Regions from separate parts of the Enterococcus innesii genome, predicted to be linked through region 2. Evidence: a T-box and tRNA genes for the amino acid it is inferred to sense, from the RefSeq annotation. Region 2 holds a T-box; the other regions hold tRNA genes.
What was found. A T-box is a leader RNA that pairs with one kind of tRNA and senses whether it is charged. The one in region 2 lies ahead of argS (arginine--tRNA ligase), so its partner is inferred to be a tRNA-Arg.
Positions count from the first base shown of each region.

Region 1 (4,289 bases), 930 kb from region 2:
TTAAACAATTCGTTGGTTTCTTCTTGGTCAAACTGGTACCCCAGTTGCTGCATTTTATCGACGAAGGCATGGCGGCCAGAAAGTTTGCCTAAAGGCAACGAGTTGGTTTCTACCCCCACCAACTGTGGGGTAATGATTTCGTAGGTCTCAGGATTTTTTAAGACGCCATCTTGATGAATCCCAGATTCATGGGCATAGGCATTGCCGCCGACAATCGCTTTGTTTTTCGGTACCGTGATTCCTGACAAACGCGCTACCAAATCGCTGGTGCGTTTCGTTTCATTTAATTTGATGTTGGAGCTAGCCTGATAGAAATCATTGCGAATATGCAACGCCAAGGCCACTTCTTCTAATGCGGTATTGCCCGCTCGCTCGCCGATCCCGTTGATCGTTCCTTCCACCCGATCAGCACCATTTTCGATAGCTGCCAGCGCATTGGCTGTCGCCATTCCCAAGTCATCATGACAATGGGAAGAAAAAATGATCGGCTGCTCACTCTTGATATTGGCGATTAAATAGGCGAAAAGCGCACCATATTCCGTAGGATTGGTAAACCCTACTGTATCGGGCACATTGATGATCGTCGCGCCGGCATCAATCGCTGTTTGAACCGCCTCAAGCAAGAAGGCCTTGTCGGTGCGGGTGGCATCTTCTGGCGAGAATTGAACTTTTTCAAAGCGTTCACGGGCATAAGCCACATGTTCTTTGATGGAAGCGAGTACTTCTGCTTTCGTCATATTCAGCTTGTACTGGCGATGCACCTCACTGGTTGCTAGAAAGACATGGATTTGCGGATCGCTGGCTTGATGAAGAGCTTCATAAGCACGATCAATGTCTTTTTTCTGACAACGGGCAAGTCCTGCAACGGTCATCCTCGTCACCGCCCCAGCAATCGCTTGGACTGCTTGGAAGTCTCCTTCTGATGCAATCGGAAAGCCTGCTTCGATCGTATCGATCCCCCATTTTTCCAATTGCAGCGCCAATTGAACCTTTTCTTTCGTATTGAAGTTGACGCCTGGGGTCTGTTCACCGTCTCTCAATGTCGTATCAAAAAACTGGATTTTTCTCATCACTAGTTCCTCCTAAGCTTTTGTAGATGCACGATTGGCTCGATATCATTCAAACACCATTGAAAAAATGGTATAAAAAAAGCACTCCATAAAGGGTTTCCTTCATGCAATGCGAATAGGACTCTTCAAATGATGCCTTAAAAAGGCGGGTCATAGAAAAAGAGTCCTTACGATAATAATAATAAAAATGCTGCTGTTTGTTTCAATCGTTTATCCATCGTCGTCACCTATCACTTTTTTTATCTTGTTATGAAGATACCAAACAGCAGGTTCCTCTGTCAACACTTTTCCCTGAATTTTCTGAATATTTCGATAAAAAGTTCGTTTTCACCCAGATGATGGGTTGCTTTTCTTCCTTGATGAAAATTTAAGCAGAACCTGACGAGATCTTCACAGGATTTTAACCAAAACTCCACATAGCACCGTTATGATAGAAATATCCCAAAAATATTTTTTCACCCCTTTATCCTGCCAGTCGTATGACTGGTTTTTTTGTTGTTCCCAAAGACTCGAAAAGATTGAACTTAAGGTAAGTTATTCGTATAATAAGGGGCAACGATAAATTAGGAGGATGAAGATGCGCAACGAAATGATGCATCGTCCAGTAGTCAAACCAGAACTAGTGGCGTTTATGCGTGAAAAACAAAAACAATTACCCGGCGAACTTGGTGAAATCGAGCAAGCCGCTCATGAAAAAGAAGTGCCAATCATCCCACATGAAACTGTGGTATTTTTGCAGTTTTTATTGGGACAGCTTCAGCCAAAAGAAATCCTTGAGATCGGCACAGCGATCGGTTTTTCTTCAAGCTTGATGGCACAATGTGTGAAAGAGGGGCATGTCACAACGATCGATCGCTTTGACGTCATGATCCGCAGAGCCAAAGAAACCTATGCTCGCTTAGGAAATGAAGACAAAATCACGCTCTTAGAAGGACAAGCGGCAGACGTCCTGCCTACATTGAGTGGCCCTTATGATTTTATCTTCATGGACAGCGCCAAATCGAAATACATTGAATTTTTACCAGAATGTCTGCGTCTATTACGTAAAGGCGGTGTGCTGATGGTGGATGACGTGTTTCAAGCTGGAACGATTCTACAACCCATCGAAGAAATCCCGCGCAACCAGCGAGCGATCCATCGTAAATTGAATCTTTTCTTGGATACCGTGATGAACCATCCTCAGTTGACCTCCACCCTCGTCCCTTTAGGAGATGGCGTGATTCTCATTACGAAAGAAGCCGATAGCGTAATACTTGAGGAACCTGAGAAAGGTTGAGGGCAGCTGCGCTTCCTTTTTCCAAAGAAAAAATAAGAAAAGGGCGAAAAGCGATTGACATTGCTGCGCCCTTTTTCTATAATGTTATTTGTTGCTGATTGATTTCAACAGCTTAGGCGAAGTGAGCATTCGCTGAAAATTATTTGTTCCAGTAGCTCAGCCGGATAGAGCATTCGCCTTCTAAGCGAACGGTCGGGGGTTCGAATCCCTCCTGGAACGTTATATTATCGTGCATAGCGTTAGCAGATCGTTAGGAATCTTGATTCCTAGCGATTTTTTCATTTTTCTAGATAAGTTTATCGTTACCCAAATCCTATTTTTCAGCTATCTAAAATCACATTAGATAATGTCTTTGGCACTTACTATCTCGAATGAAAAATACGTGCTATCATAGGTGCAGGAGGATCGAATATGAAAAAACATCCAGATGAACACATCATGCAATCCTTAATTGAGTTACAGCGAACAGAACATTCTATTATTGCTGCTGTTATAGATCCCGACCATAATATTGTAGCCATCGGGAAAACACGTGTTCTTGAAGACCATGACCCAACTGCTCATGCTGAAGTAATTGCCATAAGAAAAGCTTGTCAGCTTCTTAAGAAACATACTCTGCCAAAAGGCTATTGGATATATAGTACTTTCGAACCTTGCCCTTTGTGTAGCGCTGCAATTATCTGGTCAGAATTAGATGGCGTTGTTTATTCAAACAATCCTACTTATCGTGGAAATGAACAAAACTGGTCATTTATATCTTGCGCTGAGGTTCTTCAAAGTGGTGCCTATATTCATGAGGTTGTTTTAGAAAAGGATTTCCTGATTGACGAAATCAAAGACTATTTTATTTAGACTAACAAATTGTCAGTACTCCCCCTCCAGAAATAATTCCAAATATAGATAAATTCTTAATTGCATGTTTATTAATTAATTTTGTCATATATTTTCTCGAAAAATAACTTTTTGAGTTGTTATTTGTAACATATCAAAACCAACTAAACATGCAGAATATTTTTAGACTAGGTTTTCTTTAATCACTCGGATTGAACCCCCCTGTGGAAATCAATGATGAAGATAATTCAAAGAAGTTTTTTTTCGGGGGAAAGGGAGCTATCAAAAAGAAAGCAGGTGTCCTATGGAGATAACGGTACATATCGCAAGTGGGTTTAGTAAAAACCAAACGGGGGGCAACAAGGCTGGAGTCGTTCTGCTGGAACAGCCCCTTACGCCACAACAAAAGTTAGCCGTCGCAAAAGAGTTAGGCTTTTCAGAAACAGCTTTTTTATCGAAAGCCCCGCAGGCCGATTTCCGATTTGACTATTTTACGCCAAAAGAAGAAGTTGACTTATGCGGACATGCAACAATCGCTTCCTTTGCCCTATTATCGTATCTAAACAAACTTTCCAAGCAACAGTATCGCATCGACACCAACGCCGGACGTTTGTCGATCACCATCAAAGACGGTGTTATTTTCATGGAACAGAACAAACCGCTGTTTTCAGATGTGCTTTCACTAGAACAATTAGCTGACTGTTTCGATACCAATGCTATCAATGATCAAATTCCTATTCAAATCGTTTCGACTGGATTAAAGGATATCCTTGTTCCAATCAAAACAACGGCGCAGTTGCAGCAAGTTGTACCTGATTTTGAGGAAATAAAAAAAGTAAGTGCGCTTCAACAAGTAGTTGGCATGCACTTATATGCAATGGAAAAAGAACGAATCGTTTGCCGTAACTTTGCCCCATTGTTTGACATCAATGAAGAATCTGCCACAGGCACTTCCAATGCCGCTTTGGCTTGCTTCTTGTATCAAAAGTGTGCTCTCGAAAAAGAAGTGTATCGTTTTGAGCAAGGCAGCAATTTAAGTGAACCTTCTGAAATTTTTGTTAAACTCGCAACGAACTCACAAAAGGAAATCCAACATGTTTACGTTGGGGGCA
Region 1 is NZ_AP025635.1:486,996-491,284, forward strand. It holds gene ENLAB_RS02340 (2-isopropylmalate synthase) at 1-1,070, opposite strand, end outside; gene ENLAB_RS02345 (O-methyltransferase) at 1,648-2,346, shown strand; tRNA gene ENLAB_RS02350 (tRNA-Arg) at 2,492-2,565, shown strand; gene ENLAB_RS02355 (nucleoside deaminase) at 2,758-3,198, shown strand; gene ENLAB_RS02360 (PhzF family phenazine biosynthesis protein) at 3,482-4,289, shown strand, end outside.
Region 1: it has a tRNA-Arg gene. The T-box ahead of argS (arginine--tRNA ligase) is inferred to sense a tRNA for this amino acid. The anticodon was not compared.

Region 2 (4,289 bases):
GTCGAAACAAGGATACAGCTTTTTTGTTACATTTTGTCGGGTGCATGTAAACCAAGCAACCGTAAATCTTCTTTTAATAAGGTCGTTACTGCATAAACTAGAGCCAGACGTGCGTCTTTTTCCGCATCTTCAGCCAAGATTTTCACATTGGCGTAATACTTATTAAAGGCCTGTGCCAATTTGATGGCATGTTTGGCAATGACGGATGGTTCATATTTTTCCGCCGCTTGCATGACCGTTTCTGGGTAGCGTTGGATCAATTTGATAACTTCCCAGCTCTCAGCGTCTGCCAACGCCAGACTGCTGACAGCAGCGGGATCAAAGTTGGCTTTTTCAAGAATGCTCATGGCACGGGCATGAGAGTATTGCACGTAAGGACCGGTCTCTCCTTCAAAACGGACAACTTCTTCTAGCGTAAAGTCGAAATTATTCAAACGGTCATTTTTCAAATCGTGGAAAACGACTGCCCCGACACCAACTTGTTTTGCTACTTCTTCTTTGTTTTCAAGGGTTGGGTTCTTTTCAGTGATTTGTTCTTTTGCTGAATCGATCGCTTCATTCAATACTTCTTCTAAAAGAACGATCTTGCCTTTTCTTGTAGACAGTTTTTTCCCATCTTTGGTGATCAACCCAAATGGTACGTGGGTCATATCATCTGCCCACTCAAAGCCCATTTCCTTCAAAACAGCTTTTAATTGTTTGAAGTGATAACTTTGTTCATTCCCTACCACGTACAATGATTTTGCAAAGTTGTAGGTCCGTTTGCGGTACAGTGCGGCAGCCATGTCCCGTGTGATGTAAAGGGTCGCACCATCGGATTTGCGGATCAAGGCTGGATTTAAGTCATAGGCAGCCAAATCAACGATTTCTGCCCCTTGGTCTTCTTTCAGCAAGTGTTTTTCTTCTAATAATTCCACGACTTCTGTCATCTTATCATTATAGAAAGCTTCGCCATTCAATGAATCAAAGGAAACTTCCAACATATCGTAGATTTTATTGAATTCTTTTAATGATTCATCACGGAACCATTGCCACAAATCCATTGCTTCTTGGTCACCATCTTCTAGTTTCTTGAACCAAGCTCTCGCATCATCTTCTAATTGCTTATCTGTCTCGGCTGCTTCATGAAAATCAACATACAAACGTAATAGTTCGTTGATTGGTTCCGCTTTGACCGCTTCTTCTGACCCCCACTTTTTATAGGCAACGATCAATTTCCCAAATTGTGTGCCCCAGTCGCCTAAATGGTTGATGCGAATTGGCTGATAACCGATTTTTTCTAAAATAAAGCCGATCGAGTTACCAATCACAGTGGAACGCAAATGCCCCATTGAGATGGGTTTGGCAATATTTGGTGAAGACATATCGATCGGTACTGCTTGCTGATTGCCGATGGTTTGATCGCCAAAATGATTTTTTTCTTTGAGAACCAGCTCTAAGACGTGGGCAGAGATTGCTTTTTTATCCATAAAGAAGTTTAAATATGGACCGACCACTTCAATTTTTTCAAAAGACGCTTGATCGATTTTTTCTGCTAAGTCTGCGGCAATTTGCTGCGGCGCTTTCCGATAGACTTTTGCTAGCGAGAAGGCTGGGAATGCCACATCCCCATGGTCGGCTGACTTTGGATTTTCCAGTAATTGCTGAACTTGTTCGATCGATAGATCTTCTTTTACTACTTGATGGATCGCTTGTGCGACGATTTCTTTGTTATTCATAGTATCCCTCCTATAATGACTGAGCCCATGTTTTGATGAAAAGTTGTTTGAAGCAAGCAAACAGCTGTATGTTTTTTATGCAAGAAATGATTGATAAAAACAAAAAAAGCCTCTAGCGCATAACATGCACTAGAGACGAGATTTCCCGCGGTACCACTCTGATTGTCCTTTTCGGACCCACTTTTTTCTGATAACGGCAGAATTCCGTTTGCTTGGCAAATTCTCACAAGTGCGTTTCACAATCTGATCAATTCGGCTTCCACCACCCCGAACTCGCTAACTGATACTCGAATCGCTACTTCTCTTGTTTCATCAAATCAAGGCTATTTACTTCCCAGAAAGTATAGCAAAGAAATGTTTGTTTGGCTAGCGAGATTTTGGCATTTTCAAAAAAAATTATTTTATACTTTAGGAATAAATAGATCTCCGGCAGTCACTGCCATGATTGCTTTGATTGAGTGCAAACGATTTTCGGCTTGATCAAATTGACGGGCATACTTACTGCGAAAGACCTCATCAGTGACTTCCATCTCAGAAATTCCATACGCCTGCGCTGCTTTTTTGCCATACGTGGTCTGATCATCATGAAAAGCCGGCAAACAGTGCATAAAAATCACTTGATCATTTTGGGTTTTTTTCATCAACGATTGGTTGACTTGATACGGCAGCAGCTGTTCGATCCGTTCTTGGAATTTTTCTTCTTCACCCATTGATACCCAAACATCGGTATACACGACATCGGCGCCTAGAACACCTTGATCCACATCATCAGTCACCAAAATCTTTGCCCCAGATTCCTTGGCATAGGCTTGTGCCTGTGCGATGATGGTTGCTTCTGGCTGCAAGGCCTTTGGGGTGACGACATGAATATTGACCCCTAAAATCGCACTAGTCACTAACAAAGAATTGGCGACATTGTTGCGCCCATCCCCACAGTATGCGATGGTCAAGCCAGTCAGCTCACCAAAGTTTTCTTGAATAGTCAAAAAATCAGCGATCATTTGTGTTGGATGCCATTCATCCGTTAAGCCATTCCAAACAGGTACGCCTGAATAGTTGGCCAGATCTTCGACAACTTGCTGACTAAAGCCGCGAAACTCTATCCCGTCAAACATGCGGCCGAATACTTTGGCGGTATCTTCAACGGATTCTTTAGTCCCCAACTGAATATCATTGGCCCCTAAAAATTCCGGATGCGCCCCCAGATCTACCGCTGCAACCGTAAAGGCTGCTCGCGTCCGTGTCGAATTCTTTTCAAACAAAAGTGCAATGTTTTTGCCATCTAAATAACGATGTGGTTGATTGTTGGCCTTCATCCCTTTCAAGTGCTGGGAAAAATCAATCAAATATTGTAGTTCTTCTTTAGTAAAATCCTTTTCTGCTAAAAAACTGCGTCCTTTAAAAACCGATGTCATTGCATACCCGCCCCTCCATTAATTAATAAATATACACAATGATACCAAATGATGAAATAAAATACAACGAAATCTTCTGTTTGCTCATAAATGAAACAAAAAAACACCTAAGAACGGATCTTAGGTGCTATCATCTTAAGAAATCGGATGGGCAAAGCTGACACTTGGATCAGCATTCAATGAAAGGTCTGCTAAGCGCTGCTTTTTCAACGCAACATGGGCATAGGCACCAATCATGGCCGCATTATCTCCGCAAAGACGCAATGGTGGAATCAACAATTCCACTTCCGGCAATTCCTGCATCGCTTCTTGTAAAGCGTCACGCAACCCTTGATTCGCGGCGACCCCGCCAGCGACGATCAGCTGGTTTACTGGATAGGCTTGGCATGCCCGCAACGTTTTATGAACCAATACTTCGACAACGCTGGCTTGGAAACTAGCTGCTAGATTTTCTACTGACAAAGCTTCCTCTCTTTGCTGTGCATTATGCACAAAATTGATAAAGGAACTCTTCAAGCCGCTGAAACTAAAATCAAAATTATCTTCTTGTATCATTGCTCGAGGAAAGTGATACGTATCACTGCCTAGATGCGCAAGGCGATCAATTTCTTTTCCACTAGGATAAGGCAAACCCAGAACACGACCGACTTTGTCATAGGCTTCTCCAGCGGCATCATCTCTCGTTTCACCGATGATCTCAAAAGAGCCATCTTCTGCCATATACACCAATTCGGTGTGGCCACCGCTGACCAATAATGCCATTAAAGGAAAAACCAATGGCTTCACTAGACGAGCTGCATAAATATGTCCTGCCATGTGATTGACCGGAATCAGTGGTAAGCTGTGGGCCCAGGCAAAGGCTTTCGCTGCAGAAAGTCCAATCAATAATGCCCCAACCAACCCTGGACCATAGGTGACAGCAACAGCTGATAATTCTTCAGGCTGTGTGTCAGCCTGTGTCAATGCTTCCTCGATGCATAAAGTAATCTGTTCAACATGGTGACGACTAGCGACTTCTGGTACGACACCGCCGAAGCGCTGGTGGCTCTTGATCTGCGAAGCAACAATGTTACTTAAAATGGTGTCACCGTTTTTAATCACTGCCACACTTGTTTCATCACAACTGCTTTCAATGGCTAAAATCAACTCATTCATT
Region 2 is NZ_AP025635.1:3,070,592-3,074,880, reverse strand. It holds gene argS (arginine--tRNA ligase) at 27-1,718, opposite strand; T-box leader at 1,847-2,040, opposite strand; gene argF (ornithine carbamoyltransferase) at 2,120-3,133, opposite strand; gene tsaD (tRNA (adenosine(37)-N6)-threonylcarbamoyltransferase complex transferase subunit TsaD) at 3,269-4,288, opposite strand; gene rimI (ribosomal protein S18-alanine N-acetyltransferase) at 4,281-4,289, opposite strand, start outside.

Region 3 (4,289 bases), 1.4 Mb from region 2:
CTTATCAAGTTTAAGACATCAACGATGGCGGGTTCTTTCAAGAGAAACTCGTAGGTGTTCATGCTTAATTGTTCTGGTACAAACAAGGAGCGATAATCGCCATTTGTCTGCATCGCCATCACTGAGCTGACTGAGTTTGCTTGGACGTTGACTGATTCTCCAATACCGCCACGGGCTGGTACAAACAAGTTATGACGTTTGGCGGTTTCTAAATTGCCTAATTCCTCAGCAACTTTCGCCATTGTCGTCCCTCCCATCACTGCGATGGTGTTTTTGCCTTCTGGCAATAAGAGATCCAACGATTCATTCAGCAACTGGCCAAATTCAGCAATCACTTTCGGTTGTCGATCACCATCGCCGCTCGCAATCAAACAACGTTCGATGCCAAAGGTCTCTGATAATCGTTTCTCGATTTGGTGCATTCCGAACAGCTGATCCATCAGTGCACCGATCTTCGTGTACACTTCTTCTCCGTAGGCGGTCAATTGCATGCCGCTTTTTGAAGAGTCGATCAGTTTCAGCTTTTTAAGGATATCTGTTTCCGTCCTCAACACGCGTTCCGTCATTGATAAACTTTCCGAAAGTGTCCGGCGGCCAACGGGCTGCATCCAATAAATATTTCTTAAGATACGGTAACGTTCCTGGAGTACAGCGAGAATATCCGGGGTGATTGCCTCAATCAATTTTAATTCATCGAGCATTTTATATCCTCCCGTTGGACAATTTTCGTCCTACAATGACTTAAAATGACCCATCGATTGCAAAAAAAATTTAAATCTGTTTCCTACACCAATAATAGTAGCACTTATCGCCTTGATACGCAACTATTTCAGTCACAAAATCTTGCTTTTCATAAAATCGTCATAAATTAAAAAATTGGAAGTGATCGATAAAAAAAGGAAAGGCTTTGCTGCCTTCCCTACTCGTCGTTAGTAGTAAGCTTTTGCTTTACTCGAATCGTTTCCGCTTGGAAGAACCAGGGATATTCATGGCTTCGCGATACTTTGCCACCGTTCGTCTGGAAATATCGATGCCTTGGGCTTTGAGGGCATCTGTCAACTTTTGATCTGACAATGGTTTATTTTTATTTTCTTCATCGATCAGTGCTTTTAGCTGCTGTTTGATCGATGCAGTCGTCAGGTCATCACCGCTTTCTTGCGTCGAAACTTTCTGTCCAAAAAATAGTTTCAATTCAAACACCCCAAAGGAGGTTTCCAAATATTTCCCATTGACTGCCCGGCTGACCGTTGATTCATGAATGCCTAACTCTTCGGCAACTTCTCTTAAAACCAATGGCTTTAATGGTCGATCCGGTTGGGTGAAAAACTCCTTTTGCCGAGCAACGATCTGCACGCCGACACGATAAATGGTATCCCCTCGTTGCAGCAAGGTCTTCTTTAGCCACTCGAACTCTTGGGCTTTATTGTCTAAATAACTGAGGACCTCCGGATCACCGCTTTGCTTTAATTGGTCAAAGTACTGTTGCTGAAAGCGAACTTCTGGTAAGGCGCGTTTGTTTGATTTCACGATTGGTTGTCCTTTTTCAACCGTTACTCGCAAATCAGGTACAATGTAGAGCCCATCCGTTGACCCAAACGCCGCCCCCGGTGTCGGGGTCAACGTTTGAACATAGTCAAAGACCTTTTGGATCTCGTTTAAAGGGATCTGCAACGCTTTACTGATTTTGTCCCACTTGCGCTCTGCCATTTCCGTAAAGAATTCTTCTAAAATGAGATAGGCCATTGGCGGCGCATAGTCATCTCTTTCCGTTTGCAGCATCAAGCACTCTCTTAGATCACGAGCACCGACGCCTGCCGGATCTAGCTGCTGGATCAAGGTTAGAGCATCGAGCATTTGGATTGGGGTCCCACCAACAAGCTGTCCAGCTTCTTCCAAGTCAATCGTCAAAAAGCCGTTTAAATCAATGTACTCGACTAAAAATAAAACGATCGTCCGCAAAAAGGTGTCGCGGTAATTTAAATGGACTTGATCAATGAGGTGTTCAAACAACGATGTATGCTGGTCAGGAATCTGACTTAAATAATCCATTATTTGTTCTGACGAGCCGCTGCTCTTGCTAGGTGTGATGGGCGAATCATATTCCCCCAGATCAATCAATGGATTTTCTAATGCTTGGTTATCTATGAATGACAATAATTCGTCTGCGGAAAATTGCAGCACTTGGATTGATTGCTGCAATTTCTGCGTCATAGCAAGCTTTTGCGTCTGTTTTTGTTGTTGTGAAAATTGCTGTTGAAATTTCATCATTCTACCTCTTGTTTTTTTCACTGAAATTGGTTAAACTAATATTTGTGCTTCGCGCCTTTAGTGTAGTGGATATCACGTAAGATTCCGGTTCTTGAGACGGGGGTTCGATTCCCTCAAGGCGCGTTTTTTCTTTTCGTTACAAGTATACTCGATTCAAATCAATAATTCAAAAGCACTTAGGGACCGCTGACGCGGTTCCTTTTTTTATTTGTATCTATGTAAGAAGACGAAATCGTCCTTCACCGATTATAAGTTGCTTGCAACCAAAAGGCGAAAAAAAGAAGAGGATTACTCCTCTTCTTCCTCTTCATCCGCAAAATCATCTTCATCATCGTCATCGATAATGGTGAGATCTTCCTCAATGCTGTCAGGTAATTCTTCTTCATCATCGGTGCTGTTGTCGGCGCCGATTTCTTGCAAGTCTGAATTGTATGCCGAGATTTCTTCATCCTCGTCATCATCATCATCAAAGAGATCATCTTCTTCGTCATCTGACAAATCAGTATCCTCAGGATCATCATCGTTATAATCGATTGCGTCTTCATCATCGTTGATAAAGGCATTGACTTTTTTACGTTTGCGACGACGTGGTGTATCTTCATCCTCGTCTTCGATGCCATGGTTGACTTCTTCATCGATCGAATCAATGGCATACCATGAACGTAAGCCCCAACGATTGTCGCCTAAAGAAATAAAACTACCGTCGATATTCAAGTCTGTATAAAACTGCGCCAATGAATCACGAATCTCGCTGTCTGATGTTTCAAGATAGTTTTGGATTTGGTTGACCAAATCAGAAAAATCCATCACGTCACCGCGCTGCTCTAAAATCGCATGGGCAACTTCAATCATCGACAATTCGTTTTTATTTACACCTTCAAATACATTAATTTCCAAACAGGACACGTCCTTTCACAGTCTACTCCTAATCATACAAAATTACGGCTCAAATTGCAATTTTTTCTTTCAATTTCCCTTTGATCAAGCGGTAAATTCTAAAGATAGTTTGTATTCGCCGACTTTGTCAGCAGCCATGAACAAATCATAATCGATATCGATCTTTCCCGAGTATGGACGGTCTTTCAAACTAACGTGCAAGTGATTGGTGAAGGTGTGGAACATCATCAAGCCATACGGGGTTTGATAGCTCGTCTCTAAACGTTCCTTATAAGAAAATTTCAAGCGCATACGCATTTCCCCTGAGCGAATCAATTGAATCAGTCCGTCTGGCATGATTTTCATCGTAACGGGAATGTCGGTGCCATCTGGCTGGATCTCTTTGTAACGGATATATAAGGTATCACCGATCTTGACTGCTTGTCCTTGCAGATCAAACAGAAAGTTCTCTGTTTCCCCTGCTTGACGTACATTGGTTGTTAAATGAATCGAGATTGGGATTCCTTTTGATAATTCTTGCATGTACGTGTGCCTCCTTTGAAGATTTCAGTTTCATTCTTGCTTTTTTTTATGCGTTTGTCAATCATTTCAGTTGATTCTCCTTGGTCTATTTCTTCATTGAAAATAAAAAACGAAAACAAAAGCAAGTTTTCATTCTTTTCTCCAAGTAATTTTCCAAGAATCGTATATAATAAGGATAACAGCTATTTTTAAAGGAGTTTAACCGATTTGACTATCTATGTAATGGATCAAACCTTACCACGTATCCACAATCCTTATGAGCCGTTTGCCTTCACCGATGTTGCCACCGAAGCTGCTGGCAAACAGGAACAAGTTTATTGTCATTTTTGGCAGTTGTCCGATACGATGATTTTAGGCATGAAAGATACCCGGTTGCCGTTTTTGACAGACGGTCTGCAGGTTTTAAAAGAAGCTGGCTATGCCTCGATCATCCGCAACTCAGGCGGGCTTGGTGTAATCAATGATACCGGTATTTTGAATGTCTCCCTCATTTTCCCTAAACACTTGGCTGTCACCACGGATGCAGCCTATGAAATGATGGCAGCATTGTTGCAAACAGCCTTTCCTGAGCAGGCAATTTCGGCTTATGAAATTGCTGACTC
Region 3 is NZ_AP025635.1:991,875-996,163, forward strand. It holds gene ENLAB_RS04530 (sugar-binding transcriptional regulator) at 1-701, opposite strand, end outside; gene rpoN (RNA polymerase factor sigma-54) at 949-2,268, opposite strand; tRNA gene ENLAB_RS04540 (tRNA-Arg) at 2,320-2,391, shown strand; gene rpoE (DNA-directed RNA polymerase subunit delta) at 2,557-3,165, opposite strand; gene ENLAB_RS04550 (YwiB family protein) at 3,250-3,687, opposite strand; gene ENLAB_RS04555 (lipoate--protein ligase family protein) at 3,910-4,289, shown strand, end outside.
Region 3: it has a tRNA-Arg gene. The T-box ahead of argS (arginine--tRNA ligase) is inferred to sense a tRNA for this amino acid. The anticodon was not compared.